3 regions of the Reyranella sp. GW821-FHT12G01 genome follow, and region 3 is predicted to be linked to each of the others. Evidence: predicted binding sites of a transcription regulator. Region 3 holds the regulator's gene; each other region holds the start of a gene.

Region 1 (10,682 bases), 340 kb from region 3:
ACAGACGATATCGGCCTCGGCCACCGCGTCGGCGATGCGGGCGACGTCGTACTTCTCGTCGGCGCCGACGCCGTAGTGGATGTTGTAGGTGCAGAACAGCACTTCGGATCCCATCGAATCATGTCGTTGACACATGCTTGTAGCCCGATTCGTCACTCCCCGGGTGACTTCCAATCGGAGGTTGTTAGTATTCATCCTTGGTGCAACGCCACGTAGGATGCGCCTTGTCTACCGATGAACTGGTCGTCGCGAATACATTGCTGGGCGCTTCGCTCGGCCTGAAGCTGGAGGAGCCTTTCAAGGTTTCCCAGAGCCGGCAGACCTGGCTGGTCAGCCGCGCGGGGCGTTCGTTCGTACTGAAGACCTGGTCGCCCGGCACCGGCGACAGGGAGACACAGGAAACGCCTTATCCGATCCTTGCCCATCGCTTTCTTACGTCGATGCGCAAGAGCAACGGCCGGCTGGTTTTGCCCGAATACATCTATGACGGATACGATCCCAAATCCGGCTGGTATGTCCTCCTCGGTCACATCGAGGGGCGGGATTTCCGCGACCGCTGGCACTATTTCAGGCCCGATCGCAGCGGCGGCATCAAGCTGGAGCCGGCGCACATCGACCTGGTGCTGGAGTTGATGCGCGATCTCCAGGAACTGCCGACGACGGAACTGCTGTCGGAAGGCCTGAAGAAGATCACGCACGATGTGGCGATTCGCGGCGTTCGCAAACGCCTGCGCGAGATGATCAACCGCAACCTGATCTCGCAGGACGATGGGCTGATCCTCGAGGGCGAGATCGTCTCGCTGAGCGGCTTCGACGACCGGACGAAACCCGTCATCGTCAGCAACGGCGATTTCCGCTTCCTCAATCTCGTCGAGGTTTCGCCGGCCCGCACGGCGATCATCGACTGGGATGGCGCCCAGGCCTCGACGTTCGAGAACGAGAACAGCGTCGCCTATCACTGGCTCCTGCTCTGGAACCGCCCCGACCTGCAGGAACGGCTGGTCGCCGGCGCCCGGGAAATGCTCGGCCTGGATCGCGACACGTTCAGGTCGGTGCTGTTCATCCGGTGCGTCATGCAGGCCCAGGTCTGTCGCGACCATCCCGAACAGCTCGCCGTGCACATCGCCCAGGCCATGCGCGTGCGGGACAGTCAGGGTTTCGACGCCATATGGAACTGAGAGCCACGCCGGCGCGGCTGAACATGTTCACTTGCGCGGATCGCAAGTACGAGGATTTCGCGCCGTCCTATATCGCGTCCTGCCTTTGGTCCAATCCCGACGTCACCGTGGAAATCGGTGTCGAGGACGTGGACCAGTTCATGAAGGCGCATGGCGGCGCCATCGCGCCCATCGCCAGGCACTTCGGGCAGGATTCGTTCCTGATACGAAAGGCCGATTTCCGGCGTCCCGACGGGCGGCGCATGTTGCCCAATTCCGTCCGCTACATCACCACGCCCGTCCTCGCGTCCGAATACGTCTATATCGGCGACATCGACATCATCGTGCTCGAACCCGGCATCCTCGACGCCCACTTGCGGCACATGGCGAAGACGGGACTGCCCTTCAGCAACATCATACGCAGGCCGGAAGAAGGCCAGGAGACGCGGTCGCGCCCGATGCGGCTGTCGGGCCTGCACTTCACGCGCTACGACGCCTACTACCCCTTGCCCGACTTCAGCGACCTGCAGGGCATCCGGATCAACGACGAGGCGCTGCTGGCCGTTCTGGTGCGCCGCAAGATCGGCGACTTCCCGCTCGACTTCAAACGCTTCCGTCCCCTGCACGGGATCCATGCGAGCCCGAACAGGTCGCCCGAACCCTCGGTGCGCGACGGCAGGAAGATCGGCGGCTGGGATATCGGCAAGCATCTCGCCGAGTGGGGTGAATTCCGCGACAGCGGCCTGTTCAAGGCCATGGAACCCCATCTCAGCCCGCGCATGACCGGGATCGTGGCCACGATCGACGGATACCGGTTGGGCGAACGCAAGGCGTCGCCCGATAGCGAAAGCGGCAAAGACGCCGGCAGCCTGTTCTCGATGTGAAAGGGCCTAGCGGTTGGCCTTGTGCTGCAGCCGTGGCGCCGCCATCGCATCGGCCAGCACCTTCTCGGCACCCTTGGCCTCGCTCACCGTGACGTGCAGGTCGTGCAGCAGCCCGTCCTGGATGCCGTAGATCCAGCCATGGATCGACAGGTCCTGGCCGCGCCGCCAGGCCTGCTTCACGATCGAGGTCTCGCAGACGTTGCGGACCTGCTCGATGACATTGATCTCGCACAGGGCGTCGACCTGCTGGCTCTTGTGCGGCTGGGCGACGATCGCCTTCTCGTGGCGGCGGCCGAGCACGTGGATGTCGTGCAGCCAGTTGTCGAGCAGGCCGAGCTCGTGGCTCTTGAGCGATGCCTTCACGCCGCCGCAGCCATAGTGGCCGCACACGACGACATGGCGCACCCGCAGCGCCTCGACGGCGTATTGCAGGACGGCCAGGCAGTTGAAGTCGACCATCATGACCTGGTTGGCGACGTTGCGGTGAACGAACACCTCGCCGGGCAGCATGCCGGTGATCTCGTTGGCCGGGACGCGGCTGTCGGAGCAGCCGATCCACAGCACGCGCGGCGCCTGCTGCTTGGCCAGCTTGTCGAAGAAGCCGGGATTCTCCTCCTCGATCCGCTTCGCCCAGGCACGATTGTTGGCGAAGAGGCCGTCGAGGAAATCCTGCTCGTCGGAATCAGCCATGACCGGACCTCTCAGCCGTACTGGTTGCGCAGCGTGCCGACGCCGTCGATCGCGATCTCGACCGTGGTGCCCGCCTTCATCGGCAGCACACCGAGCGAGGTGCCGCAGGCGATGACGTCGCCCGGCACCAGGGTCATGTCCTGCGAGATGCGGCTGACCAGTTCGGCCGGCGGGAAGATCATGTCGTCGACCCGATAGTTCTGGCGCTCGCGGCCGTTCACCAGCGTGCGCACCGTGAGCGATGCCGGATCGAGGCCGGTCGCGACGACCGGGCCGAAGACGCCGAAACCGTCGAAGTTCTTGGCCCGCGTCCATTGCGCGAAGGACGGGTCGCGCTGGAGCAGTTCCATCGCGGTCACATCGTTCACGCAGGTGTAGCCGAGGATGTGAGCCGCGGCCTCTTGCGGCGACACGCCCGAACAGGTCTTGCCGATCACGATGCCCAACTCGCCCTCGTAGGCGACGCGGCCGTCATAGGATTTCGGGACCGGGATCGGCTGGCCGTGCGCGGCGAAGCTGTTGGGCGCCTTCAGGAAGGTGAGCGGCTCGGCCGGGATCGCCCAGCCGTTCTTCTCGGCGGCGGCGCGGAAGTTGTTCCACAACGCCACCATCTTGGTGGGCTCGGTCGGCGTCAGCCACTTCGCATCGGCGACCGCGACCTCCTCGCCCGTCGCCGCGCCAAGCTCGAAGATCGTGCCTTCGTGCAGGCGAATCGTCTCGCCTTCGAGGACGCCGACGCGCGGACGACCGGCATGGTCGATACGTGCGAGCAGTGTCATGTCGCGTCGGCGATGCGCTTGCCGGTCTGCGAGTCGAACAGGTGGATGTGTCCGGGCTCGGCCTTGAAGCGACGCTTCTCGCCCGGCTGGGCCAGCACATGGCCGCCCTGACGCACGGTGACCAGCTCGCGCGCCTCGCCGAAGCGGCCGTGCAGCAGCGTGTCGGCGCCCAGCGGTTCGGCCAGCTCGATCTCGAATTCCAGCGCGCCGTCGGCCGCCGGATGCAGGTGCTCGGGCCGGATGCCGACCGCAACGGGCGTGCCCGCGGTCGCCGTGGTGGGCAGGCCGAGCGGCAAGGTCACGTGCACGGCGCCCGTACCGGCCAACTCGACCGCACGGCCGCCGTCGGAAACCTTGCCCGCCAGGAAGTTCATGGCCGGTGAGCCGATGAAGCCGGCGACGAATACCGACGCCGGACGCTCGTAAACGTCCATCGGCGTGCCGATCTGGTCGGCGACGCCCGCGTTCATGACGATCAGCCGGTCGGCGAGCGTCATCGCCTCGACCTGGTCGTGCGTCACGTAGATCGAGGTGACGTCGAGCTCGCGCTGCAGCCGCTTGATCTCGAGCCGCATCTGCACGCGCAGCTTGGCGTCGAGGTTGGACAGCGGCTCGTCGAACAGGAACACCGCGGGTTCGCGCACGATGGCACGGCCCATGGCGACCCGCTGGCGCTGGCCGCCGGAGAGCTGGCGCGGCTTGCGCTGCAACAGCGCGCCCAGTTCCAGGATCTTGGCGGCCTTCTGCACGCGCGTGTCGATCTCGGCCTTGGACAGGCCGCGGATCTTCAGGCCATAGGCCATGTTCTCGTAGACGCTGAAATGCGGATAGAGCGCGTAGTTCTGGAACACCATCGCGATATCGCGATCCTTCGGCTCCAGCTCATTCACGACCCGGTCGCCGATCGCGATCTCGCCGCCGGTGATGCGCTCCAGCCCCGCCACCATGCGCAGCAGGGTGGACTTGCCGCAGCCCGAGGGTCCGACGATGACGATGAACTCGCCGTCGGCGATCTCCATGTCGATGCCGTGGATGATCTCGAGCTTGTCGTAGCTCTTCTTGACGCCGCGCAGGTGGACTTGCGCCATGGCCTACTTCTCCGTCTCGACGAGGCCGCGCACGAACTGGCGCTGCATGAACACAACGACCAGCACCGGCGGCAGCATGGCGAGCATCGCCATGGCCATCAGCAGGTTCCAGCTCGGCACCGCGTCAACCACGTTGGCCTGGCGGGAGACCGTCATGACGACGGTGTAGTACTTCTCCTTGGTCGTGATGAGCAGCGGCCACAGGTACTGGTTCCAGCCGTAGATGAACTGGATGACGAACAGCGCGGCGATGGAGGTGCGGCTCATCGGCAGCAGGATGTCCCAGAAGAAGCGCATCGGCGAGGCACCGTCGACGCGGGCGGCCTCGGTGAGCTCGTCGGGCACGCTGAGGAAGAACTGCCGGAACAGGAAGGTGGCGGTGGCCGACGCGATCAGCGGGATGATCAATCCGCCATAGGTATCGAGCATGCCGAGGCTCGCGACGACGCCGTAGGTCGGCACGATGCGGACCTCCACCGGCAGCATCAGCGTCACGAAGATCGCCCAGAAGAAGGTCATGCGCAGCGGAAAGCGGAAGTAAACGATGGCGAACGCGGCGATGATCGAGATGGCGATCTTCCCGAGCGCCACCCCCAGCGCCATGATCATGCTGTTGGTCAGCGTGACGTAGAGCGGGACGGTGCCGCGCTTGCTGTTGTAACCGTCGACCAGCACTTCCTTGTAGTTCTCGATGAGGTGCGAACCGGGCCACAGCGGCACCGGCGGCTGCAGCATCGTCTGCTGGTCGTGGCTGGAGGCCACGAAGGTCATCCAGACCGGGAAGGCGATGACGACGAGGCCGATGATCAGCACGATATGGCTGAGCCAGGTCACGAAGGGCCGGTTCTCGACCATCAGTAATGCACCCGGCGCTCGATGAAGCGGAACTGCACGAAGGTGAGCGCGATGACGACGATCATCAGGATCACCGACTGGGCCGAGGAGCCGCCGAGATCCTGGCCGCGGAAGCCGTCATTGTAGACCTTCCACACCAGGATGTTGGTGGCCTGGCCGGGCCCGCCCTGGGTGAGCGAGCCCACGATGCCGAAGGTGCCGAAGAAGGCGTAGATGATGTTGATCACCAGCAGGAAGAAGCCGGTGGGCGACAGCAGCGGGAAGACGATGTCCCAGAAGCGCCGCCCCGGTCCCGCGCCGTCGATCGCCGCCGCCTCGATCAGCGACTTCGGGATCGACTGCAGGCCGGCGAGGAAGAACAGGAAATTGTAGCTGACCTGGCTCCAGACCGCGGCGATGACGACCAGGATCAGCGCCTGGTTGCCGTTCATCACGTAGTTGAAGTCGACGCCGACCTTGTGCAGCAGCCAGGCGACCACGCCGACCGACGGATTGAACAGGAAGCCCCACAGCACGCCGGCCACGGCGGGCGCCACGGCATAGGGCCAGACCAGGATCATCTTGTAGAGCGAGGCGCCGCGGATGACGCGGTCGGCCATCACGGCCAGCAGCAGGGAGACGGCGAGGCCGATCGAGGCGACCAGCGCGCTGAACACCAGGGTAAGTCGCACCGAGGCGAAATAGGCGCTGTCGTGGAACAGCGAGGTGAAGTTATCGAACCAGACGAACTTGGTATTGCCGCCGAACGCGTCCTCGGTCAGCACCGACTGGTAGATCGCCTGGCCCGACGGCCAGAAGAAGAAGACCAGGGTGATGACGATCTGCGGCGCCACCAGAAGGTAGGGCAGCCATCGTTCGTTGAAGGTGACGCGCTTTTCCATGACTTAGAGACGCACCCCGCTTTCAAGTCTCCTCTCCCCCGCCAGGGGGAGAGGAACCTGAAAAAAGAGCGCGGCCAAGGCCGGTCTTACTTGTTGGCCGCTTCGAACTTGCGAAGCTGTTCGTTGCCGCGCTTCACCGCGTCGTCGAGAGCGGTCTTGGCGTCCTTCTTGCCCGACCACACCGACTCGAGCTCCTCGTCGACGATGTCGCGGATCTGCACGAAGTTGCCGATGCGCAGGCCCTTCGAATTGGCCGTCGGCGGGTTGAGCGTCAGCTCCTTGACCGCGATGTCACGGCCCGGGAACTTCTTGTAGAAACCGTCCTTCTCCGTGGCTTCGTAGGCGCCGACCGTGATCGGCACATAGCCCGTCTCCTGGTGCCACTTGGCCTGCACCGGGGTGGTCGACAGGTAGGTCAGGAACTTGGCGACACCCTTGTATTCGGCGGCCGGACGGCCCTGCAGCACCCACAGCGTGGCGCCACCAATGATCGAGTTCTGCGGCTTGGCGATGACGTCGGGCGAGTAGGGCATCATGCCGATGCCGACCTTGTCCTGACCCAGCGCCTTCTCCGCGCCCGCGGCCGAACCGGACGAGCCGATACGGAACGCGCATTCGCCGCCGTTGAACAGCGAGTCCGACTTACCTTCGCGGCCGCCGTAGACGAAGGTCTTGTCCTTGGTCCACTCGGCCATCATCTGGATCAACTTGATACGCGGCGCATCGTTGAACTTCAGTTCGATATCGGTGCCGCCGAAGCCGTTGTCCTTGGTGGCGTAGGGCAGGTTGTGCCAGGCGCCGTAGTTCTCGATCAGCGTCCAGGTCTGCCACTGCGGCGTGAACCCGCACTTGGCGCCGGCCGCGACGGCCTTCTTCGCCATCTCGCCGAGTTCCGGCCAGGTCGTCGGGCCCTTGTTGGGATCGAGGCCGGCCTTCGCGAGCAGGTCCTTGTTCCAGTAGAGCACCGGCGTGGAGGAATTGAACGGCATCGACAGCAGCTTGCCGTCGGTCGTCGAGTAGTAGCCGTAGACCGGGCCGATATAGGCCTTGGGATCGAACGGCTCCTTGGCATCGGCCATCAGCTGATAGACCGGATAGATCGCGCCCTTGGCGGCCATCATGTTGGCGGTACCGACTTCGAACACCTGCACGATGTGCGGCGCCTGCTTGGCGCGGAAGGCGGCGATCGCGGCGGTCAGCGTCTCCGGATAGGAGCCCTTGTAGACCGCGTTGACCTTGTATTCGCTTTGCGACTTGTTGAAGCCGTCGGCCAGCGCATTGACCGTTTCACCCAGGTTGCCGCCCATGGCGTGCCAGAACTGGATCTCGGTCTGCGCGAACGCGGTCGACGCGCTCGCGAGAACCGCCGCAGCCGCGACGGAAGACAGCAGAATCCGTGTCATATCGAACAAACCTCCCAGAAAAATCCCCGGCGATGTATCGGCGGGCCGCAAGACTGCGATGTGTCTCTTTTGTTGCGGTCTGATGACAGTCCACCAAGACTGCGCAGGTAACGCAACCCCCAAATGGTCGATATTACTGAAGCGCCGCCAATATCACGTCGGGCGCGTCGCTGATGACGCACTGCACGCCCATGCCGACCAGCGCCCGGGCGACGTCGCCGTCGTTGATCGTGTAGACGCTGAGCAGGTAGCCGGCCTTGCGGATCTCGACGGCACGGACCGCCGTCAGCCGCTTGCCGCTGGTGTTGATGCCGACGGCCGACACGGCTTCGGCGCGGGCCTGCCAGTCGTCCTTCACCTCGTCGATCAGCAGCGCCCGCGCAAATTCGGGCGCGGCCTCACGGGCGGCGGCGAGCGAAGCGTCCTTGAAGCTCGACAGGAGCGGCGCCGGCAGCTTGGCCGGCCACGACTTGCGCAAGGTCGCGACCGTCACGCGCGCCGTCTCGGCCTCACTTCCCTCGCAGGGCTTGATCTCGACGTTGCAGCCCAGTCCCAGCTCGCCGAAGCAGGCGATCGCCTGCTCGAAGGTCGGCACCGAGGGCGGCAGCTCGGCAGCCCGTATTTCGGACGCCAGCCGGTCGACGCCGGTCGTCCGCTTGAGCGACGAATCGTGCATCACGATGGGCACGCCATCGGCCGTCAGCTTGACGTCGATCTCGACCCAGGTCGCGCCCCGGCGATGGGCTTCGCGGAACGAATCCAGCGTGTTTTCCGGCGCATAGGCCATGGCGCCGCGATGGCCGACGACTTTAGGCAGTTGCAGCATGAACGAATCCGAAGCTAACTCGGCTGTCGCAATAGCTTAACGCCTCGCTCCTGTCCCGTCCGATATCCATGTCCACCTTCCCCGACAAATTCCGCCTCGACGGCCGCACCGCCCTGATCACGGGCTCGGCCCGCGGCCTCGGCTGGGAAATGGCCAAGGGCCTGGCCGAGGCCGGCGCCCGCGTGATCCTGCATGGACGCTCGCACGAGAGGCTGGCGCCGCGGCTGGCCGAACTGCGCGCCGCCGGCCGGGCGACCGACGCGGTGGTGTTCGGGATGGCCGACCGGACCGCCATGAACCTGGCCCTCGCCGAGACCGGGCCGATCGACATCCTGATCCACAATGTCGGCGAGCGGGACCGCCGCCCCTTCACCGAGATCGAATCCCACGATTTCGCCCGGCTGGTCGATACCGACCTGTCGGCCGGGCAGGCGCTGATCAGGCTGGTCGTGCCGGGCATGGTCGAGCGCGGCTGGGGCCGGCTGATCCTCGTCACCTCGATCGCCGCCACGCTCGCGGCGCCCGGCGCCTCCTCCTACATCGCGGCCAAGGCAGGCCTCGCTGCGCTGGCCCGCGCGCTGGCCGGCGAACTCGGCGACAAGGGCATCACTTCCAACGCCATCTCGCCCGGCTTCTTCGCGACCGAGACCAACGAGGCGCTGATCGCCTCGCCGGCCGGCGAGCGGATGCGGATGCGCTGTCCCGCCCGGCGCTGGGCCGACCCGTCGGAGATCGCCGGCGCCGCGATCTTCCTTGCTTCCCCGGCCGCCAGCTACGTCAACGGCCATACGCTCACCGTCGATGGTGGCGTCACCGCCACCTACATGGGCTGAAGAAGATCCGACACCTCCCCCCTCTCGCGGGCGCCCTCGCGCTCGGCCTCGCCTTGCCGGCGTTCGCTGCCAGCCCCGATGCACCGGCCATCGACGGCCGCCATCTCGGCCTCGCCTGGATGATCCCCTTCGTCGGCATCCTGCTGTCGATCGCCATCCTGCCGCTCGCGACGCCGAGCCTCTGGCATCATCACTTTGGAAAGGTCTCCGCCGCCTGGGCGGCGATGATCGTCGTGCCCTTCGCCGTGATCCATGGCATTCCGACGGCCGCCTACGAGATCATCCACCTGCTGCTGCTGGACTACATTCCCTTCATCGTGTTGCTGCTGGCGCTCTTCACCGTGACGGGCGGCATCCACATCAAGGGCAACCTGCACGGCTCGCCGTCGATGAACACCGCCCTGCTGGCGATCGGCACGGTGTTGGCGGGCTGGATGGGCACGACTGGCGCGTCGATGCTGCTGATCCGCCCGGTGATCCGCGCCAACGACGATCGCCGGCACAAGACGCACGTCTTCGTGTTCTTCATCTTCCTGGTGTCGAACATCGGCGGCGCGCTGACGCCGCTCGGCGATCCACCGCTGTTCCTGGGCTTCCTGAAAGGCGTCAGCTTCTTCTGGACGACGCAGCATCTGTTCCCGCAGATGCTGGTCTGCACCCTCGTCCTCCTGGCCCTGTTCTATGCGCTCGACACTTATTGGTACCGCAAGGAAGGCCATCTCAAGTCCGACCCGACGCCGGAAAAGCCGGTGCGCCTCGAAGGTGGCGCCAACATCATCCTGCTACTCGCCATCGTCGGCGTCGTGCTGATGAGCGGCACCTGGAATCCCGGCGTTCATTTCAGCGTCTTCCACGTGCCGCTCGAGCTCCAGAACGTGCTGCGCGACCTCGCGCTGGTGGCGATCTGCTTCCTGTCGTTGCGACTCACCTCGCGCAAGTCGCGCGCGGACAATGGCTTCAGCTGGGGACCGATGGCCGAGGTCGCCAAGCTGTTCGCCGGCATCTTCATCACCATCGCGCCGGCGCTCGCCATTCTCCGCGCCGGCAAGGACGGCGCGCTCGCGCCCCTGGTCGCCCTGGTGACGGGCCCGGACGGCCAGCCCAATGACGTCTGGTATTTCTGGCTGACCGGCATCCTGTCGAGCTTCCTCGACAACGCGCCGACCTATCTCGTGTTCTTCAACCTGGCCGGCGGCGATGCCGATCTGTTGATGGGAGCGCTTGCCGGCACCCTCGCGGCGATCTCCTGCGGCGCGGTGTTCATGGGCGCCAACTCCTATATCGGC
Region 2 (10,682 bases), 160 kb from region 3:
CGGATCGAAGCGCGCCACGAAGAGATCGACCAGCAGGCGCGCCACCTTCGGATAGGCCGACAGCGCGCGCTCCATATAGTCCTGGCTGAACGGTATGCCGGCCTGCCGCAGATACTTCACATAGGCGCGCACGATGGCGATCTCGCGCCACGCGAGGCCGGCGCCCAGCACCAGCCTGTTCAGCCCGTCATTCTCGAGCGCGCCGCCGCGCAGTTTCTCGATCGCCTCGATAAAGCGCGGGCCCGCGGCGTCGAGATCGACCGCCGACTTGTCCGCGGTCTCGACGCGCAACACCTGCATCGCCACGCCATGCGTCTGGTCGTCGCCGCCCTCCTTGCGCAGCAGGAACGGCGCCTCGCTGATGACCCGCAGGCCGAGATTCTCGGCGAGTGGCAGGATGTCGGAGAGCGCGATGGGCTTGCGCGGATGGAACAGGCGGAGCGCGAAGCGGTGCGCGGGCATGCCGGTCCGCCGCCCGACCTGCACGCCGAAGCCCGCGCCGTCGCCGAACGTCTTCAGCAGGTCGATGTCGATGACGGCTTGCGCCGCGTCGAAGGTCTCGCGATAGACCGGCGGGAACCAGTCGCGCCAGCGCTTCGCGGCGGCGCGGCCCTCGGCCTCGCCGAGCTTCGCCTGGAGCGCGTTGCGCAGCCGGTCGCTCCACGAGGTCGCGGCCTCGGCCAGCCTGTTCTCGAGTTCGGTGAGATCGGGGCCAGGCTGCTCGGGCGCCTGGAGCTTCAGCGTATAGAGTGACTGGATCAGCGCGGAATCGCTGCTGCCCGACGCCACGATCGACGTCACCTTGCCGTTCCAGGCCTTCTCCAGCATCGCGGCGAAGCGCGCCGAGAGCGTCGCATCGAAGCGTTCGCGCGGCGCGAAGACCAGCGCGGTGGCGAAGCGGCCGACCGTGTCGAGGCGCGAGAACAGCGCCACCCGCCGCCGCTCCTGCAGCTGCAGAATGCCCAGCACGTGGTCGTAGAGCGTGTCCTCATCGATCTGGAACAGCTCGTCGCGCGGATAGGAATCGAGGATCGCCAGCAGCGCCTTGCCGTCGTGGCCATGCCGGTCGAAGCCCGACCGGCGCAGCAGTGTCTCGATCCTGCCGCGCAGCAGCGGCACGTCGTGTACCGCCGCGTGATAGGCCGCCGAGGTGAACAGGCCGACCAGCCGATGCTCGCCGGTGACCCTTCCGTCGGCATCGCAGGTCTTCACGATCACGCAGTCCATCGCGCCGCTGCGATGGACCAGCGAGGCACGGTCGGTCTTCACGACCAGGATGTTGTGCGGCCCGCGTGCGAAGCGGGCCATCGCCTCGCCGCTGCCGACGCCCGGTTCGAACAGGCGAACCTCGTCGCGACGCAGGATGCCCAGCGCCGATCCCGGCACCAGTTCATAGCGCAGGCCGGCGGGCTGGCTCGCATCCTCGACGTAGCGATAACGGCGATGGCCGAGGAAGGTGAAGTGGTTGGCTTCGAGCCAGCGCAGGAAGTCTTCGTATTCCGCGAAGTTCGGCGCGCGACCGGGCGCCAGGTTGGTGATGGCGTCGAGACACGCGTGACGCATCGCGCGCCAGTCGTCGACCGCCAGGCGCACCTCGGCCAGCACGCGGGTGAGCGCGGCGGCGATCTCGTCGATCACGATCGCATCGGCCTGCCGGTCGATTTCGATATGCATCATCGATTCGGCGCGCGCGCGTTCACCGGCTTCGAGCGCGATGCCCACCAGGTCGCCGTCGAGATCGCGGCGCGCCGCCATCACGGGATGGGCGAGCAGGTGGACAGAGATGTCGCGGCGATCGAATTCGTTGGCGATCGAATCGACCAGGAACGGCATGTCGTCGTTGACGATCTGCACGATCGTATGCCGGCTCTCGAACCCGTGGTCGGCCATCGACGGATTGAAGAGGCGCACCTTGGCTACGCCGGGCAGCCGGCGGCGGGCGAAGGTCAGCAGCGAGGTCGCGGCGGCGGCCCGCTGGTCGACGGGCGCGGCGGCCAGGTCCTTATCGGACAGACGGCCGAACAGCCTGCGCGCAAATTGGGCGGATTCCTCACCGCCGGCCTGCAGGGCGGCGGCACAAATGGCGTCCAGCCCGTAGACTCGCGGCACCGAAGCGATGGCCATATTTTGTGCATTCCTCCGGGATTTCGCGGCGGATGTTACGCCTCACCATGACATTCTGACGACGGACTCTTGGCGATGCCAAGAATGCCCATCGAATCTCGCCTTTCGCGGACTCGACCCGACGCGCTGAGCCGATTCGCTGCGGTTTCTGTCTGGGATCCACGGAATCCGTGGAGAAGCGCGTTTTGTTCTCATAGAATGCTGCACTTGCGAAGGTTCGTGAACGGTCAAAGAAATACAATTTCAAACCTATTTTTCGCACGCTTTTTCAATGGCTTAACCAACCATTCTTGAGATTCACAAACCGGGAATAAATTTCGCAATGACAGGGTCGGCGGCTCGCGTACTATCTATGGATAGTGGGGAGAGACGAACCGCTCCCTACATCTAGGTGTCTTCCACAGACTGTTCTATCCACAACTGTGGACAAAAAGAAAAAGGGGACCGCAAGTGTTTGATGTCGTTCAAGTTCGAAGCGGTGCGCGGGTTGTTACCGATTCCTCTCGGGATTCCCGGCTCACCATCTTTGGCAAGGCTACACTGAACGACCGGTACCTGTTACCGGGCGAAAGCTATCAGGACATGTTCGCGCGCGTCGCGGCGGCCTATGCCGACGACGACGCCCACGCCCAGCGTCTCTACGACTACATCAGCAATCTGTGGTTCATGCCGGCCACACCCGTTCTCAGCAATGGGGGGACCAGCCGCGGCCTGCCGATCTCGTGCTTCCTCAACGAGGCGAATGACAGCCTCGAGGGCATCGTCGGGCTGTGGAACGAGAACGTGTGGCTCGCGTCGCGCGGCGGCGGCATCGGCTCCTACTGGGGCAATCTCCGTTCGATCGGCGAAAAGGTCGGCATGAACGGCAAGACCTCGGGCGTGGTGCCGTTCATCCGTGTGATGGACTCGCTCACGCTCGCGATCAGCCAGGGCTCGCTGCGCCGCGGCTCGGCCGCCGTCTACCTGCCGGTGAACCATCCCGAGATCGAGGAGTTCATCGAGATCCGTCGCCCGACCGGCGGCGACCCGAACCGCAAGGCGCTGAACCTGCATCACGGCCTGCTGATCTCCGACGCCTTCATGCGCGCGGTGGAGAACGACGAGGAGTGGGCGCTGGTCAGCCCGAAGGACGGCGCCGTGCAGCGCACCGTCTCGGCCCGCCACCTCTGGATTCGCATCCTGACGGCGCGCGTCGAGACCGGCGAGCCGTACCTGATCTTCGTCGATCACGTGAACAATGCCCGTCCCGAGCACCACAAGCTCGCGGGCCTCGAGGTCAAGACCTCGAACCTGTGCAGCGAGATCACGCTGCCGACCGGCATCGACCATCACGGCAAGCAGCGCACCGCCGTTTGCTGCCTCTCGTCGCTCAACCTCGAGACCTACCTCGAGTGGCACGAGCATCCGACCTTCATCGAGGACGTGATGCGCTTCCTCGACAACGTGCTGCAGAGCTTCATCAACACCGCCGGCTCCGACTTCGCGCGCGCGACCTATGCCGCCATGCGCGAGCGTTCGGTCGGTCTCGGCGTGATGGGTTTCCACTCCTTCCTGCAGGCCAACAACATTCCGCTGGAATCGGTGATGGCCAAGGTGTGGAACAAGAAGATGTTCAAGCACGTCCGCGCCCAGTGCGACGAGGCGTCGATGACGCTCGGCAAGGAGCGCGGTGCGTGCCCGGATGCTGCCGACTTCGGCTTCCAGGACCGCTTTTCCAACAAGCTCGCGATCGCGCCGACCGCGTCGATCTCGATCATCTGCGGCGGCGCCTCGCCCGGCATCGAGCCGTCGGCGGCCAACGTCTACAACCACAAGACCCTCTCGGGCTCGTTCGTGGTGCGCAATCCGTACCTCGAGAAGGTCCTGATCCAGAAGGGCAAGAACGACGAGGACACCTGGACGGCGATCACGACCGACCAGGGCTCGGTGCGCAACGTCGACTGCCTCGACGATCACGAGAAGGCGGTGTTCAAGACCGCGTTCGAGATCGACCAGCGCTGGCTGGTCGAGCATGCGGCCGACCGCACGCCCTATATCTGCCAGAGCCAGTCGCTGAACCTCTTCCTGCCGGCCGACGTGCACAAGCGCGACCTGCACCAGATCCACATGATGGCCTGGAAGCGTGGCGTGAAGAGCCTCTACTACTGTCGCTCGCTGTCCATCCAACGCGCCGAGAGCGTCGCGGGCGAAGCCCTCGCCGCACCGCTCGGCGACCATGCCCTTACGGCGCCTAGAATCGATGCTCCCTCTTCTCTGCCGCTCGGAACGCCGCCGGGTACTCAGAGCAATGACTACGAAGAATGCCTTAGCTGCCAGTAACTAGCGTCATCCCCAGCTGCGCCCCCCTTGCTTCGGGGCCGTGGCTGGGGATTTTGATTTCAAGCGATCCCATTTTTATACGCCCGACCGAATTGGACGCCGCGCCATGTCACTCCTCGACGCCAAGCCGATCTACAAGCCGTTCCACTATCCCTGGGCCTACGACGCCTGGCTGACGCAGCAGCGCATCCACTGGCTGCCCGAGGAAGTGCCGCTGGCCGACGACGTGAAGGACTGGCGCAACAAGCTCACCGACAGCGAGCGTCATCTGCTGACGCAGATCTTCCGCTTCTTCACCCAGGCCGACGTCGAGGTGAACAACTGCTACATGCGGCACTATTCGCGGGTCTTCAAACCCACGGAAGTGCAGATGATGCTGGCCGCCTTCTCGGCGATGGAGACGGTGCACGTCGCCGCCTACAGCCACCTGCTCGACACGATCGGCATGCCCGAGACCGAGTACTCCGTCTTCCTCACCGTCAAGGAGATGAAGGACAAGTACGACTACATGCAGGGCTTCAACGTCGATTCGAAGGCCGACATCGCCAAGACGCTGGCCGTGTTCGGCGCCTTCACCGAGGGCCTGCAGCTGTTCGCCAGCTTCGCGATGCTGATGAACTTCCCGCGCTTCAACAAGATGAAGGGGATGGGCCAGATCGTGACCTGGTCGGTGCGCGACGAGACGCTGCACTGCAACTCGATCGTCAAGCTGTTCCGCACCTTCATCCAGGAGAACCCGGAAGTCTGGACCGAGGAGCTGCAGCGCGAGATCTACGTCGCCTGCTCGACCATCGTCGATCACGAGGACGCCTTCATCGACCTCGCCTTCGAACTGGGCGGCATCGAGGGCATGACCGCCGTCGACGTGAAGCGCTACATCCGCTACATCGCCGACCGCCGCCTGACCCAGCTCAGCCTGCAGCCCATCTATCGCGCGGACGCCAAGAACCCGCTGCCGTGGATGGACCAGATGCTGAACGCCATCGAGCACACCAACTTCTTCGAGAACCGCTCGACCGAATACTCCAAGGCGTCGACGCGCGGCACCTGGGACGAGGCGTTCTCCTAAGACGGGCCTCCCGGCGTCTTCCCCTCGACTGAAACTGGAGCAACCGCTAGGTTGCTCCAACGGGGGGAATTTAAAGATGATCAAACTACTTGGGCTGGCATTCACGATCGTCGCGCTGACGTTGGTCGGCGCCTGCGCCAGTCCGTCGATGTCGGGCTACATGGTTCCCACTCCCGAGACCATCGACACCGCCCGCGGACCGGCTCCTGCCTATCGCGATGCCATAACGGTGGGCTCCGTGACGGGCGGCAAGGACACCACGATTCTCCACGTCCCGAACGTCAGCAATGCGGAGCTTCGCGATGCCCTGCTGCAGACCCTGGCTCGCGCCAACTTGGGGCGCGCCGAAAACGGCCGCTTCCGCCTGGACGCGGTCCTTCAGAATCTGGAGCAGCCGTTCATCGCCTTCGACATGACTGTGACGGTGACGGTCGCCTACAAACTCACGGAAGTGGCGACGGGCGCGGTCGTCTACGACAAGGTGCTGACGACTCCGGCCACGGCGAAGCTCACCGAGCAGGTTGTCGCGTCCGAGCGCATGAGGCTCGCCAATGTGAGGGCCATCAAGGCCAACATGCAGCGGCTGGTCGACGAGCTCTATGCCCTTCCCGATCGTGGCGTGAGCACCTCCTTTCTTCGGGCCTCGTAGCGCGGCAGGAGCAGCAGCGCCGCGCCGGCCCCGACGGCCGCCGCAAGAGCCGCCCACAGGAAGAGGTCTGCATAGGAACTTGTGGCACGCTCGGCGCCGAGGGCCGCGCCCAAGGCGGCGATGCCGATGGCGAAGCCGCCCTGGCGCATGACGATGGTCAGCGCCGAGGCCATGCCGGCCTGCGCCGGCGGGGCGAGCGTCACGACCGCGCCCGAGAGTTGCGACTGTACGAGAGCCGTGCCGGTCGCGATCACCACCATGCCGACGAGCGCCATCGTCCATGTCGGCCACAGCGCCAGGATGATGTCGCCGATCGCGATCAGCGCGAGCCCGCTCGTGAACAGGACGCGCCAACCCCAATGCGTCGCCAGCCGGCCGGCAAGCGGCGGCAGGAAGATCATGGGCAAGGTCGCGGCCAGCAGCATCACTCCCGCCTGCTCGGTCGACAGGCCGAACAGCGCCGTCGCATAGAGCGGCAGATAGACCAGGACCGCCCAGTAGCCGATCGACACCGTGACCAGGAGGAGGGCGACCGCGATCATCGCGGGTTGCGCCAGCAGCGCCAGATCGAGGATCGGTCGGGCCTGTCGCCGCTGCTGCAGTACGAAGAGGGCCGCGAACCCGAAGCTGGCGACGGCGCCGATCGCGAGATGTGCCGCCGTGCGACCGGCCAGCAGCGTCTCGATGGCGATCCCGAGCGCCAGGGTGAGCAGGCCGATGCCCAGCGGATCGAGCTGTCGTGGCTCGGCGGCGCGTTCTTCGGGGACGAGGCGCGGCACGATCCAGGCGGCCAGCAGGCAGAAGGGAATGTTGGCGAGGAAGATCCAGCGCCAGCCGAGCCACGCCGCCACCATGCCACCCAAGGTCGGCCCGATCGCCATCGCCGCGCCCGAGACGATGCCGGCGAGGCCAAAGGCTCGCGCGCGATCGGCCGGATCGGGATAGGCGCTGGCGGTCAGCGAGATCGAGCCGGTGATGACGAAGGCCGCGGCGAACCCTTGAGCGACCCGCGCGGCCCACAGTGTCGGTCCGTCCCAGGCCAGTCCACAGGCGAGCGATGCCACGGCGAACAAGGCGTTGCCGGCCAGCAGGGCGCGGCGGCGCCCGTAGCGGTCGGCCAGCGCGCCTGAGGCAAGCAGGGTCGCGGTGAAGGCCAGGCTGTAGGCATCCACCGTCCAGGCATAGGCCGCGAGGCCGAAGCCGAGATCGTCGCCGATCGCGGGCAGGGCGACGATGACGGCGGTGACGTCGAGCTGGGTCAGGAAGCCCGCAAAGGAGAGGGCGAGGGCAGGGGTGCTGCGGAAGCTTTTCATGGTGTCGAGTGATGCCGCCGCGCGCGCGTGAGGCCGAGCGACAAGCATTCACTTCGACATGAATGTGGTTCATGATGGGGGAAATGCGCTCACTTCCGCCTTTCGACGCCCTCGTCGCCTTCGACACCGCGCTCCGCCATCGCAGCATGACCCTGGCGGCGGCCGAGCTCGGCATGACGCAAAGCGCGGTCAGTCACCGCCTGCGCCGGCTCGAAACCTATGTCGGCGCGCCGCTACTTCATCGCTCCAGCACCGGCCTCAGCGCGACGCCTGCCGGTACGGCGCTCGCCGCCGGCCTCGCCGACCTTCTCGACGGACTGTCCGATCTCCGTACGAAGTGCCGCGCCATCGCCGTTCCCTCGAGCCTGCGCGTCGGCGTGGGCGCAGCACTTGCCGACTACTGGCTGGTGCGGCGGCTGCCGTCCTTTGCCGCGGCCAACGCTGGGATGGAAGTCGAGCTCACCGTCGTGGAGAGCGAGATCGAAGCACGCGCTCCGGAAATCGACGTCCAGATCCTGTGGCAGCCCGCTGCGACGGCGCGCTCATCCTCCACGCAGCGCCTCCTGTTCCAGGAGCAGGTCTTTCCCGTCTGCGTCCCCGGCCTGTTGCCGGGCGGCAAGCCGCTGCGCGATCCGCAGGCGCTGGCAAAACTGCCGCTGCTGCACAAAGGCCAGCCCGGCCGCGGGCAGGGCGCGGAATGGTCATGGCCCGTCTGGTTCGAGCGGCTTGGCATCGCGGGCAAGCCGCCGGCGGCGGCGCTACGCTTCGGCAACATCCACACCGCGATCTCAGCGGCCCTGCAGGGGGCGGGCGTCGTGATGGCGCGCTCGCTGCTGGTGCACGATGCGCTGAAGGACGGACGGCTGGTGCGCGTGCTGCCATCGTCGTGGGACATGCCGTCGAGCAAGGCCCATGTCGTGCGCTGGCCCGCCGCCCTGATGGGCGACGAGCGTGTGCGCCAGTTCGTGAAGTGGGCGGTCGGTGAGGCCGAAGCCACCACCGGCCGCCGCGCGGCTTAGCTCTCGCCGAAGGTCTTCTTGTAGGCCTTGGTCATCACTTCATCGAAGCGCGAGCCCGGCACGAAGTCGGACATCTCGTCGGGACGCGTCAGGCCCGGAAGCTGGCGCGGGCAGTCGGACGGCTCGCCGAGCACCTGCGTGATCGGATACATCGCCGACCAGGCGGGAACGCCCTCGTAGTCTTCCTCCTCGTCGGCAACGTGCGTGTTGCGGATCTTGCCCGACGCCGTCTCGATCTCCATGCCGATCATCGTCGTCGCCTTGAACTCCTGCTTGTTCGGCTGGCGAATGAGCTTGGAGCGGCCGGGATAGATGCGGTCGATGAAGCGGTCCATCAGCTTCAGCTTCTCTTCCGGATCGTCGATCACATGGGCCTTACCGAAGGCCATGACGGCGCGATAGTTCACCGAGTGATGGAAGCCCGAACGCGCCATCACCAGCGAGTCGAGATGGGTGACCGTGAGGCAGACGTCGACGCCTTCCTTCTGGTTGCGGATCATGCGGCTCGCGGAAGAGCCGTGCCAGTAGAGGTGGCTGCCCTCGCGCCAGAAGCCGGTCGGCGTGCAGTAGGGACGGCCGTCGATCACATAGGCGATGTGGCAGACCAGGGCGGCATCCAGGATCGCGTGGATGCTCTCCTTGTCGTAGCGACCACGATCGTGGACGCGCTTCACCTTGTTGACGTTGGTGACGGGATAGCTGTCGGCCGGAGGAGTGACTGAATCGGGAGGGCTCATGACGTGACCTTTGGCGCACCGAGAAAGGGGTTGCTTGCAGCCCGACCATCGTTGGAATACGGATCAGGTGAAAGAGCCAGTTTGGTGGAAAGAGACTGGACCAGTTGAAGCCCCGCACAACGCCTCGCTCCCGCCGCGCCCCGCCGCTCGGCCTGGCGCTCGATCCTTCCTCGCCCGAGCCGCTGCATCGGCAGATCGGCGAGCAGATGCGGCGCGCCATCCTCGAAGGGCGGCTGAAACCCGGCACGCGGCTGCCGTCCTCGCGGCTGATGGCCCAGGATCTCGACTGCGCGCGCGGCACGGTCGTGCTGGCCTTCGACCAGCTCGTCGCCGAAGGCTACGTCGTGAGCCAGGCGGGCTCGGCCATGTCGGTCGCGGCCAACCTGCCCAACGAGATGCTGGTCGTGCCGCGCACCGGCGCACCGGCCGAGGGCAGGGCGGTCGCCAAGCCCGCTGTCGCGCGCCGGACGCGCGCCCTGATGGCCCAGGAGCCAGCGCCCCTCTCGGGCGGCCTGCCGGTCGCTTTTCCCACCGGCCAGCCCGATCGCGAGGCCTTTCCCTTTGCGCTATGGGCCAAGCTGCTGGAGCGCGAATGGCGGCGGCCCGGCGCGGAGGAGGCCAGCGCCGCCCATCCGTTCGGCCATGCCGGGCTGCGCGAGGCGATCGCGACCTATCTCGGCGTGGCGCGCGGCTTCACGTGCGATCCGAACTCCGTCGTGGTCACGACCGGCATCCGTCATGGCCTGTCGCTGTTCGCCCAGGTCGTGCTCGACGCCGGCGATACGGCCTGGATCGAGGAGCCGGGCTTCATTGGCGTGCGGGAGTCGCTCGCGGCGTCGGGCGTCCGCGCCGTGCCGGTCGACATCGACGAAGCAGGGTTCTCGCCCGAAGCGGCGTTGGCTCTTGCGCCCGAAGCGCGTCTCGCGGTCGTGGCGCCGGCGCATCATTTTCCGCTGGGGGCGGTACTCAGCCTGCAGCGCCGTCTCGAGCTGCTGAACTGGGCGGAACGCACCAAGGGCTGGATCGCCGAGGACGATTTCGACGGCGAGTATCGCTACAGCGGCCGGCCGCTGGCGCCGCTGCGCGCGCTCGACCGGTCGGGCCGCGTCGCCTACTTCAGCAGCTTCTCCAAGCTGCTGTTTCCCGCGCTCCGTCTCAGCTTCCTGATCCTGCCCGCCTCGCTTGTCGAGGCCACCGAGCGGATCATGGACCGCGTCTCGGTGCGTGCGCCGCTGCTGGGGCAGGGTGCGCTGGCCCGTTTCATCGCCGAGGGCCACTTCGCCAGCCATCTGCGCCGCACGCGGCAGCTCTATGCCGGCCGCCGGCAGGCCCTGCTCGACGGCGCGGCGCGACATCTCGATGGGCTGCTGACCGTCGAGCCCGATCCCGGCGGCATGCATGTGATCGCCAGCCCCACGCCCCAGCTTGCGCCCCGCTTCGACGACGTCGCGG
Region 3 (10,682 bases):
CGGAACAGGCGCTGCGCGTCATGCGAAGGATCGGCGAGACCCGGGGCAAGCAGGATGGGCGTGTTGATGTCGGAGGTGATGCTCATGATCCGGCCTCGCGGGCCACGGTGAAGAAATCGACCTTGGTGGCGGCGGCGCGTGCGGCGATCAGGCGATGACGCGCCTCGGCTTCGTCGGCGAGCGGCGTCACGATTTCAGTGTCGAGCCTCTCGACCCACTCGGCGCGCTGGCCCAGCGCATCGATCGCGGCGGCGGTCTCGGCATGGCGGGCGTCACGGCCGCCGACATAGCCGAAGCCCATCTCGCCGCTGTCGAGGCGGACCGCGGCGCGCGTGACCGTCATCTCGCCGGCACAGAAAGGTGCGCCGGTACCCGAGATGCGGCCCTGCACCATGACCAGCCCGATCTCGGGCCGGCGCAGGACGATGTAGGTGGGAGTGGGGCCGAGGGCCTGCCAAAGCGCCTGCAGGCGCGCGCTGGGCGCTTTCGCGAGGACGGAAAGCCACCGGCGACGGCGCTCGATCGACGGGTTCGGAGACATGGGGCGCTCTTGAAAGAGGCGCACCATCTATTCGCTGCGTTACCGTTCGAAGGGCGCGGCGTTAAGTTCGTGTGACAGTGGGTAGTCTTATCCTCGGATATCTAACCCATTGATCAGAAAAGATAATTTTTTACATACGGAGTGACATTCACTGCGACAGGTCGTCTTTGTAACCGGATTGTCACATATTCGTCATAGGAGAGAGACGTACGGCTCCTAGATGACGGGCGCTTCGAAATTCAACGAAGGAGAACCCCGTGAACCTTACCAAGATCGTCCTCGCGGCAGCCCTGGCGATGTCGCCGGCTGCGGCCTACGCCATCGACATTTCCGGCGCCGGCGCGACCTTCCCGTATCCGATCTATGCCAAGTGGGCCGACAGCTACAAGAAGGAGACCGGCAACGGTCTCAACTACCAGTCGATCGGCTCGGGCGGCGGCATCAAGCAGATCAAGGCCAAGACCGTGACCTTCGGCGCCACCGACGCGCCGCTGACCGGCAAGGAGCTCGACGAGTCGGGCCTCGCGCAGTTCCCGATGGTGATGGGCGCGATCGTCCCCGTCGTGAACCTCGACGGCATCAAGCCGGGCGAGCTGACCCTCGACGGCCCGACCGTCGCCAAGATCTACCTCGGCGAGATCAAGAGCTGGGATGATGCCGCGATCGCCAAGCTGAACCCCAACGCCAAGCTGCCGAAGCAGGCGATCGTGCCGGTCCGTCGTTCGGACGGTTCGGGCACGACCTACAACTTCGCCTACTACCTGGCCGACGTGAGCCCGGACTGGAAGTCGAAGGTCGGCGTGAGCACTGCTCTGCAGTGGCCGGTGGGCATCGGCGCCAAGGGTAACGAAGGCGTTGCCGGCAACGTCGCACAGACCAAGGGCTCGATCGGTTACGTCGAGTACGCCTACGCCAAGCAGAACAAGCTGATCCACACCAAGATGGTGAACAAGGCCGGCAAGACGGTCGAGCCGACCTCGGCCACCTTCCAGGCTGCCGCCGCAAACGCCGACTGGAAGTCCCAGCCCGGCTACGGCGTGATCCTCGCCAACCAGCCCGGCGACCAGTCCTGGCCGATGACGGCCGCGACCTGGATCCTGCTCTACAAGAAGCCGGAGAAGCCCGCCGAGACCGCCGAAGCGCTGAAGTTCTTCGCCTGGTCCTACGCCAAGGGTGGCAAGGCTGCTGAAGAGCTCGACTACGTGCCGATGCCGGCCAACGTGATCGGCGACATCCAGAAGATGTGGCAGGCCGAGATCAAGAGCGCCGACGGCAAGCCGCTCTACTCGCCGACCAACTAAATGACGACAGGGCGGGTGGCGACACCCGCCCTTCATTCTTGGGGAGGCCAATGGCTTCGGGGGAACGGGACGTGAGTGAAGTTGCATTGAAGGGCGCAAGCGCGCCGGCGGCGGTGTCGGCCTCACGGGCCGCCGTATTGAGAAAACTGAGGCTGACCGATTCGATCTTCCATGGGCTGACGCGCGGCGCATCGCTGGCCGTGCTCGCCCTGCTGAGCGGCGTCATCATCGCCCTCATCGTCGGCGCCGCGCCGGCGCTCGGCACCTTCGGCTTCGGCTTCCTGTTCGACGAATCTTGGAACCCGGTCACCGAGCGGTTCGGTGCGCTGGCGCCGATCTTCGGCACGCTGGTCACCTCGTTCATCGCCATGCTGATCGCGGTGCCGGTCGGCCTGATGGTGGCGTTCTTCCTGACCGAACTCTGCCCGAAGATGCTGCGCCGCCCGATCGGTATCGCCATCGAGCTGCTGGCCGGCATTCCAAGCATCATCTACGGCATCTGGGGCCTGTTCGTGTTCGCGCCCTTCCTGCAGCAGTACGTGCAGCCGCTGTTCATCGACACGTTCCAGAACGTGCCGGTGCTCTCCACGCTGTTCGCGGGCCCGCCGTACGGCATCGGCATGTTCACCGCCGGTCTCATCCTGGCGATCATGGTGCTGCCCTTCGTGACCTCGATCTCGCGCGACGTGTTCGACGCGGTGCCGCCGGTCCTCAAGGAAGCCGCCTACGGCGTCGGCTGCACTACCTGGGAAGTGTTCCGCAACGTCGTCCTGCCGTTCACGCGCGTGGGCGTCATCGGCGGCTTCATGCTGGGCCTCGGCCGCGCGCTCGGCGAGACGATGGCCGTCACCTTCGTGATCGGTAACGCCCATCACGTGTCGGCCTCGCTGTTCGCACCGGGCACCACGATCTCGGCCTCGATCGCCAACGAATTCACCGAGGCGGTCGGCGATCTCTACACCTCGTCGCTGATCGCGCTCGGCCTCATCCTCTTCTTCATCACCTTCATCGTGCTGGCCATTGCCCGCTACATGCTGCTGCGCCTGCAGCAGCAGGGGAAGTAACGTCATGGCCACCACTGCAAATCCGACCGCCGGCAAATCGGCCGCGATGAACAGCCCGCTCTATGCCGGCCGCCGTCGCCGCAATGCGATCGCCAAGGGTCTGGCGTGGGCCGCCACGGCCTTCGGCCTGGGCTGGCTGGTCCTCATTCTCGGCGTGCTGCTCTACCAGGGCATCGGCGGGCTTTCGCTGGCCGTGTTCACCGAGAATACGCCGCCGCCGGGCGCCGCGGGCGGCCTGCTCAACGCGATCGTCGGCAGCATCGTGATGACGGTGCTGGCGGTGATCATCGGCACGCCGATCGGCATCCTGGCCGGCACCTACCTCGCCGAGTACGGCCGTCACGACAAGCTCTCGAGCGTCGTGCGCTTCATCAACGACATCCTGCTCAGCGCCCCGTCGATCGTGATCGGCCTGTTCGTCTACGAGATCCTGGTGGCGCCGATGGGCCACTTCTCGGGATGGGCCGGCGCTGTCGCCCTGGCCGTCATCGTGATCCCCGTCGTCGTGCGTACGACCGAGGACATGTTGACCCTGGTGCCGGACACGCTGCGCGAGGCGGCCGCCTCGATCGGATTGCCGCGCGCCCACATGATCGTCCGCATCGCCTATCGCGCGGCGCAGGCGGGCATCGTCACCGGTATCCTGCTGGCCATCGCCCGCATCAGCGGCGAGACCGCGCCGCTTCTGTTCACCGCGCTGAACAACCAGTTCTTCAGCATGAACATGGGCGCGCCGATGCCCAGCCTGCCGGTGGTCATCTTCCAGTTCGCCCTTTCACCCTATGCCGAATGGCAGAAGCTCGCCTGGACCGGCGCGCTCCTGATCACCGTCACTGTGCTGGGACTCAGCATCCTGGCCCGTTCGCTCACCTCCGCGAGGAAGTCCTAATGTCTATGCAATCCACGGACGGGCCCAACGTCGCCGTTCCTGTCGCCAGCCACGCCAAGCTCGACGTCTCGAAGCTCACCGCCAAGATCTCGCTGAAGAACCTCGAGTTCTTCTATGGCGACAGCCGGGCGCTCAAGGGCATCAACATGTCGCTCTACGCCAACAAGGCGACGGCCTTCATCGGACCGTCGGGCTGTGGCAAGTCGACCCTGCTGCGCATCCTGAACCGGATGTACGACCTCTATCCGGGCCAGAAGGCCACGGGCGAGGTTATGTTCGATGGCGACAACCTCTTGCGCGACGGCCAGGACATCAACCTGCTGCGCGCGCGCATCGGCATGGTGTTCCAGAAGCCGACGCCGTTTCCGATGTCGATCTACGAGAACATCGCCTTCGGCATTCGTCTCTACGAAAACCTCCCGAAGTCGGAAATCGACGGCCGGGTCGAGCACGCGCTGCGTCGCGGCGCCCTGTGGGACGAGGTCAAGGACAAGCTCAACGCCAGCGGCCTCAGCCTGTCGGGCGGCCAGCAGCAGCGCCTCTGCATCGCGCGCACTGTGGCGGTGAAGCCGGAAGTCATCCTGTTCGACGAGCCGTGCTCGGCGCTCGATCCGATCTCGACGGCCAAGATCGAGGAACTGATCGACGAGCTGAAGCAGGACTACACGATCGTCATCGTGACCCACAACATGCAGCAGGCCGCCCGCGTCTCCGACTTCACCGCCTTCATGTACCTGGGCGAGCTGGTCGAGTTCGGCCCGACGGCCACGCTGTTCACCACCCCGACCGACAAGCGGACGCAGGCCTACATCACCGGCCGCTTCGGCTGATCCGGCACGACAAAGAGAAGAAGGGACAGACCATGCCCGAACATACATTGAAGCGGTTCGACGAAGAGCTGGAGCGGCTGAGCGCCACGATCAGCGAGATGGGCGGCCTGGCCGAAAGCCAGCTCGCCCAGTCACTGGTGGCGCTTCGCGAGCGCGACACGGAAGTCGCCGAGAAGGTGATCGCCGAGGATCCCCGCGTCGACGCGCTCGACGAGGCGGTGCAGGAACAGACCGTGCGGTTGCTGGCGCTCCGCCAACCGATGGCGGTTGACCTGCGCGTCATCCTGTCGTCGATCAAGATCGCCGCGGCGCTCGAGCGCATCGCCGACTACGCCAAGAACACCGCCAAGCGCAGCATCGTGCTGAGCCATTCGACGCCTCCGGTCTCGGCGATCAACGGCATCGACCGGCTGGGCCGGCTGGTGCGCACCGCCCTCAAGGACGTGCTCGACGCCTTCGCCCATGGCGACGTGGTCAAGGCCCACGATGTGTGGGAGCGCGACGAGGAGATCGACCAGGTCTACACCGCCCTGTTCCGCGAGCTGCTGACCTACATGATGGAGGATCCGCGCACGATCACCGCGTGCACGCACCTCATGTTCATGGCCAAGAACATCGAGCGCGCCGGCGATCACGTCACCAACATCGCCGAACTGGTGAGCTTCCGCTCGACCGGCCATGGCTTCGACGAGGCCCGGCGCAAGGGCAGCGCGGCGATCTACGCGCCGACCAACAGCAACACGGGCGCCACGCCGTGAGCATGGCAGCCACCAGCCCCACGCGTCGCGACGCGCAAACCTCGTCGATGAAGCCGCACGTGCTCATCGTCGAGGACGAGACGGCGTTGGTCGAGCTGCTGCGCTACAATCTCGAACAGTCGGGCTTCAAGGTCGCCGTCGCCTATGACGGCGAGGAGGCTCTGCGCTCCGTCCAGGAAGACGTGCCCGACCTCATCCTGCTCGACTGGATGCTGCCGCTGATGTCGGGCATCGAGGTCTGCCGCCAGCTTCGCCGGCAGACGTCGACCGCCAACGTGCCGATCATCATGCTGACGGCGCGCGGCGAGGAGGGCGATCGCGTGCGCGGCCTCGACGCCGGCGCCGACGACTACGTCCCCAAGCCTTTCTCGCCGACCGAGCTGGTGGCGCGTATCCGCGCCGTGCTGCGGCGCATCCGTCCGGCATTGGCCGACGAGGCGCTGTCCTACGCCGACATCGTGATGGACCTGGTGGCGCATCGCGTGACCCGCGGCGGCAAGCCGCTGCATCTCGGTCCCACCGAATTCCGTCTGCTGCGCCATTTCATGGAGCATCCCGGTCGCGTCTTCTCGCGCGAGCAGCTCCTCGACTCGGTGTGGGGCAAGGACGTCTACGTCGAGGCTCGCACCGTCGACGTTCATATCCGCCGCCTGCGCATCGCGCTGAACGGCGAGAGCCATGTCGACGTGATCCGCACCGTCCGCGCCGCCGGCTACGCCCTGGACTCGACGCCCGGCTGATTTGGACCGCGGGCCCGGAGGCCCGCGGTCCAGAAAAGGGTTTTCCACACGGTCAGTAACGGTTTTGTAGCGTCCCCCGCCTAGACAGGGCGTGCCCGTTCCTCGCAGGCATCCCACGCCCCGCTCCCGGAACGGGCCGGTTCCCCCGGCTCGGACACGACACCGCAGCCGAATTACTGACCCCTCCTTCCCTCAGGAAGGAGGGGTTTCTTTTTCGAAATGACGCCGGACGATCACCGCCAGCACCAGTGCCGGCAGGCCGAGCAGGGCTGTGTAGACGAAGAATATCGCGTAGCCGCCGAACTTGTGGGTGGCGGAGAACTCTTCCTGCAGCCTGTCGACGACCCATCCCGAGGAGCCGCCGAGCAGCTTGCCGGGCAGGGTCATGATCGAGGTGAACAGCGCGTACTGCGTCGCCGTGTAGGCCGTGTTGGTGAGGCCCGACAGGAAGGCGATGAAGATCGAGCCCGACATGCCGCCGACCAGATTGTCGACGCTGATGGCGATGGTGAGGATCATCAGGTCGGGCTGGCCGACCCAGGCGAGCCACGAGAAGGTGAGATTGCTCGCCGCGATCAGGAACACCGCCGGCGCCAGGAGGCGCGCCGCGCCCATGCGGAACACCATCGCACCGCCCAGCAGCGCGCCCAGGATCGTCATGACGAAGCCGAAGATCTTGGAGACGTCGGCGATCTGGTCCTTGCTGAAACCCATGTCGATGTAGAACGGGTTTGCCATCACGCCCATGGCAATGTCCGACAGCCTGAACAGGCCGATGAACAGCAGCAGCAGGACGGCCATCCAGCCGTAGCGCGCGAAGAAGTCGACGAACGGGCAGACGATGGCGCCATAGACGAAGATCAACGCCTTGCGTGCCCAGTCCGGCATCGATCCGAGACTCGCGGCGAAAGTGGCGACCTTGCCTTCGAGTTCGGTCGTGCCGGTCGACGCGCGCCGTTCAGGTTCCGAGATCAGGAGCGTCGTGGCGATGCCCACGAGGCCCAGCGCCGCCATCGTCTGATAGGCCGCCGTCCAGGAGACGAACTGCGCCACGTAGAGCGCGCCCGCGCCGGCCGCGAGGACGGCGATGCGATAGCCGAGCTGGTAAGTCGCGGCCGTCGCGCCCTGCAGGCTCGCATCCGTCGCCTCGATGCGCAGGGCGTCGAGGGCGATGTCCTGCGTGGCCGACGAGAAGGCGACGACCAGCGCGAACACGACCATCCACCAGAGGTCGGTGCGCGGATCGCAGAACGCCATCGCGAGCAGGCCACCGGCGATGCCGCTCTGCGCCAGTAGCATCCAGGAGCGGCGACGTCCCAGCCAGCGCGTCAGCAGGGGAAGCCGCACTCGGTCGACGACCGGCGACCACACGAACTTGAAGGAGTAGGTGATGCCGATCCAGCTGATGAAGCCGATCGCGGTACGGCTGATGCCGTATTCGCGCAGCCAGGCCGAGAGGGTCGAGAAGACCAGCAGGAACGGCAGCCCGGCCGAGAAGCCGAGGAACAGGAACTGGACGACGCGCGGGTGGCGGTAAGTCGCAAGCGACTCCCGCCAGCCCCGCGCCTGTGCGTCAGCGCTCAAATCAGGCCCTTGAGCGGCTGCTCGGGCCGCGCGCCGACATGGGAGATCACTTCGGCCGCGGCGATGCCGCCCAGCCGCGCGCATTCGGCCAGCGGCTTGCCGTGGGTGAAGCCGAACAGGAAGCCCGCGGCATAGAGATCGCCGGCGCCGGTCGTGTCGACGACCTTGGCGACGGGGGCCGCCGGGACCTCATAGGTCTCGCTGCCCTTGATCACGACCGAGCCCTTCGAGCTGCGCGTGAGGGCGGCGATCTTGGCCTCCTTGCGGGCGGCCTCGAGGGCCTGCTCGAAGGTCTCGACCTCGTAGAGCGCTTTGATCTCGTCCTCGTTGCCGAACAGGATGTCGACCTTGTCGCGGATCAGGTTGCGGAACTCCTCGCGATAGCGATGGACGCAGAAGGAATCCGACAGGGTGATCGAGACCTTGCGGCCGGCGGCGCGCGCGGCGTCGAAGGCCTTGAGCACGGCCTGCTTGGCGGCCGGCGCATCCCACAGATAGCCCTCGACATAGGTGACCTGGGCCGAGGCAACGCGCTTGGCGTCGATGTCGGCCGGTCCGAGGCCGGTGCAGGCGCCGAGATAGGTGTTCATGGTCCGCTGCGCGTCGGGCGTCACCAGGATCAGGCAGCGCGCCGTCGCCGGACCCTCGGTCGCGGCCGGTGTCTCGAAGGACACGCCGGTCGCCTTGAGGTCGTGGCCGAACACCTTGCCGAGCTGGTCGTTGCGCACCTTGCCGATATAGGCGCCCTTGCCGCCGAACGAGGCGATGCCGGCCATGGTGTTGCCGCACGACCCGCCGGACACTTCGACACCGGGACCCATGCCGTCGTAGAGCTGCTCGGCGCGGGCCTCGTCGATCAGCATCATGCTGCCCTTCACCAGGCCGTGCTTGCCGAGGAAGGCTTCATCGGAACGCGAGATGACGTCGACGATGGCGTTGCCGATTCCCAGCACGTCGAAGGTAGCGGATGTCATGAGGTCTCCCACAGCGTCACAGTGATACCAGGTGCATGCCCGGCTTGGTCTCTTCCAGCAAGGTCACGATGCCGGCGACCGAGAAGGGTACGTCGGCCCGCAGGCTCGCGCGATCGATGTCGAGGGACCGCAGGCCCATTTCGCATACGATCAGGCGTCCGCCAAGTTCGATGCAAGCCTGCAGCAGCGTCTCGAAGTCGCCGACGCCGCGGGCGCGATTGCGGGCGTCGCTTTCCCAGTCGCGCAGCGCCGGGGGCGAGCCCTGCAGGGCGCGGATGCCGCCCATGGTAAAGAACAGCACGGCCGGCTTGTTCACGGCCAGCGCCGCCGCGGCGAGCGCAAGCCCGTAGTGGACGCTCTCGTAATCGTCGGAGCGCAGGATGACCGAGAGACCGCCTTCACTCATGACGTCGCTCCCGCAGGACTGCCGCAGGTCGGGCAATCCGGCCGCTTGGTGACCGCCAGCGTCTCGAAGGAGGCGTTGAGCGCGTCGTACATCAGCAGCGAGCCGGAGAGCGAGCGCCCGACGCCCAGGATCTCCTTCACAACCTCGGTGGCCTGCAGCGTTCCCAGGGTGCCGGCCAGCGCGCCCAGCACGCCGGCCTGCGCGCAGCTCGGCACGGCATCCTCCGAAGGCGCCGCGGGGAAGAGGCATCGCAGGCAGGGATGCCCCGCGCCCTGCCAGGCCTTGTAGGTCGAGATCTGGCCGTCGAAGCGCAGGATCGCCGCCGAGACCAGCGTCTTGCGCAGCCTGTAGCAGACGTCGTTCAGCAGATAGCGCGTGGCGAAGTTGTCGCTGCCGTCCGCCACGATGTCGTAGCCGGCGACGATGCGCTCGGCATTGTCCTCGGTGAGGCGCTCGTCATGCGCCTGCACGCGCACTTCAGGATTGATCTCTTCCAGCGCGCGGCGTGCGCTTTCGACCTTGGAGACACCCACGTCCGACGTACGGTGAATCACCTGCCGCTGCAGGTTCGAGAGGTCGACCGTGTCATGGTCGATCACGCCGAGCGTGCCGATGCCGGCCGCGGCGAGATACTGCAGGAGGGGTGCGCCGAGCCCGCCGGCGCCGACGACCAGGACTTTGGTCGCAATCAGCTTCGACTGGCCGATGCCGCCGATCTCCGCCAGCACAATATGTCGCGCGTAGCGGCGGATCTGCGTTTCCGACAGGGCAGGTAGCGACGTCATGGTCCGCTTATAGCATGGGACCCGTCATCCAATGGCTGTATCAGCGAGCCCGATGACCTCGACCTCAACACGTCCGTCCCTCACGCCAGCGCTTCTCTTCCTGCTCGCCCTGCTTTCGGCCTTCACGCCGCTGTCGATCGACATGTACCTGCCGGCGCTGCCGGTGATCGCCGTCGACCTGCACGGCAGCGCCGGCGACATCCAGCTCACGCTGTCGTCGTTCATGATCGCCTTCGGTGTCGGCCAGATCTTCTACGGGCCGGCGGGCGACCGCTTTGGCCGCAGGCCGGTCATCCTGGGCGGTCTCGCCATCTATGTCGTGACCAGCGTCGGCTGCGCCTTCGCCATGGAAGCGGGCCATCTCGTGGGCCTGCGCTTCCTGCAGGGGCTGGCGGCGTGCGGCGGCGTGGTGCTGGCGCGCACGATGGTGCGCGACCTCGCCGAGAAGGACCAGGCCGCGCGCGCGATGTCGCTGATGATGGCCTGCACCTCGATCGCGCCGATGCTGGCGCCGCTGATCGGCGGGCAGATCCTGTGGTTCCTGGGCTGGAGGGCGATCTTCTGGGTGCTGGCCTGCATCGGCTTCATCGCACTGACCCTGGCCTATATCCGCCTGCCCGAGACCTTGCGGCCGGAGTATCGCCAGCCGCTGGTGCTGTCGGCGATCATCAAGCGCTTCGGTGAGCTGATCCGGCATCGCGCGTTCATGGGTTACGCCTTCACCAGCTCGTTCATGTTCTCGGCACTGCTCTCGTTCATCTCGGGCTCGCCATTCGTGTTCATCGAACGCTACGGCGTGGCGCCGCGCAG

The links. Region 3 encodes PhoB, which activates phosphate uptake and scavenging genes when phosphate is short. Its sites were predicted from a motif close to TGTCATNNANCTGTCAT; they were not measured.
Region 1: ugpB (sn-glycerol-3-phosphate ABC transporter substrate-binding protein UgpB) is a predicted target of PhoB. The motif match lies at 7,809-7,825, and genes of this name have one in related genera.
Region 2: AC1RP5_RS03070 (NAD-glutamate dehydrogenase) is a predicted target of PhoB. The motif match lies at 2,172-2,188, and genes of this name have one in related genera.

Annotation. Positions count from the first base shown of each region.
Region 1 is NZ_JBXAPV010000001.1:1,138,694-1,149,375, reverse strand. It holds gene AC1RP5_RS05670 (endonuclease/exonuclease/phosphatase family protein) at 1-114, opposite strand, end outside; gene AC1RP5_RS05665 (phosphotransferase family protein) at 225-1,178, shown strand; gene AC1RP5_RS05660 (hypothetical protein) at 1,169-2,041, shown strand; gene can (carbonate dehydratase) at 2,048-2,731, opposite strand; gene AC1RP5_RS05650 (fumarylacetoacetate hydrolase family protein) at 2,743-3,510, opposite strand; gene AC1RP5_RS05645 (sn-glycerol-3-phosphate import ATP-binding protein UgpC) at 3,507-4,598, opposite strand; gene ugpE (sn-glycerol-3-phosphate ABC transporter permease UgpE) at 4,602-5,453, opposite strand; gene ugpA (sn-glycerol-3-phosphate ABC transporter permease UgpA) at 5,453-6,334, opposite strand; gene ugpB (sn-glycerol-3-phosphate ABC transporter substrate-binding protein UgpB) at 6,421-7,737, opposite strand; gene AC1RP5_RS05625 (glycerophosphodiester phosphodiesterase family protein) at 7,871-8,563, opposite strand; gene AC1RP5_RS05620 (SDR family oxidoreductase) at 8,632-9,396, shown strand; gene AC1RP5_RS05615 (sodium:proton antiporter) at 9,450-10,682, shown strand, end outside.
Region 2 is NZ_JBXAPV010000001.1:637,195-647,876, forward strand. It holds gene AC1RP5_RS03070 (NAD-glutamate dehydrogenase) at 1-2,124, opposite strand, end outside; gene AC1RP5_RS03075 (ribonucleoside-diphosphate reductase subunit alpha) at 2,647-4,443, shown strand; gene AC1RP5_RS03080 (ribonucleotide-diphosphate reductase subunit beta) at 4,550-5,512, shown strand; gene AC1RP5_RS03085 (hypothetical protein) at 5,589-6,161, shown strand; gene AC1RP5_RS03090 (MFS transporter) at 6,110-7,474, opposite strand; gene AC1RP5_RS03095 (LysR substrate-binding domain-containing protein) at 7,558-8,493, shown strand; gene AC1RP5_RS03100 (pyridoxamine 5'-phosphate oxidase family protein) at 8,490-9,230, opposite strand; gene pdxR (MocR-like pyridoxine biosynthesis transcription factor PdxR) at 9,335-10,682, shown strand, end outside.
Region 3 is NZ_JBXAPV010000001.1:795,599-806,280, forward strand. It holds gene phnH (phosphonate C-P lyase system protein PhnH) at 1-86, opposite strand, end outside; gene phnG (phosphonate C-P lyase system protein PhnG) at 83-541, opposite strand; gene pstS (phosphate ABC transporter substrate-binding protein PstS) at 799-1,842, shown strand; gene pstC (phosphate ABC transporter permease subunit PstC) at 1,893-2,906, shown strand; gene pstA (phosphate ABC transporter permease PstA) at 2,911-3,795, shown strand; gene pstB (phosphate ABC transporter ATP-binding protein PstB) at 3,795-4,625, shown strand; gene phoU (phosphate signaling complex protein PhoU) at 4,658-5,383, shown strand; gene phoB (phosphate regulon transcriptional regulator PhoB) at 5,431-6,123, shown strand; gene AC1RP5_RS03895 (AmpG family muropeptide MFS transporter) at 6,316-7,707, opposite strand; gene AC1RP5_RS03900 (adenosine kinase) at 7,704-8,681, opposite strand; gene AC1RP5_RS03905 (DsrE family protein) at 8,698-9,087, opposite strand; gene AC1RP5_RS03910 (HesA/MoeB/ThiF family protein) at 9,084-9,872, opposite strand; gene AC1RP5_RS03915 (Bcr/CflA family multidrug efflux MFS transporter) at 9,904-10,682, shown strand, end outside.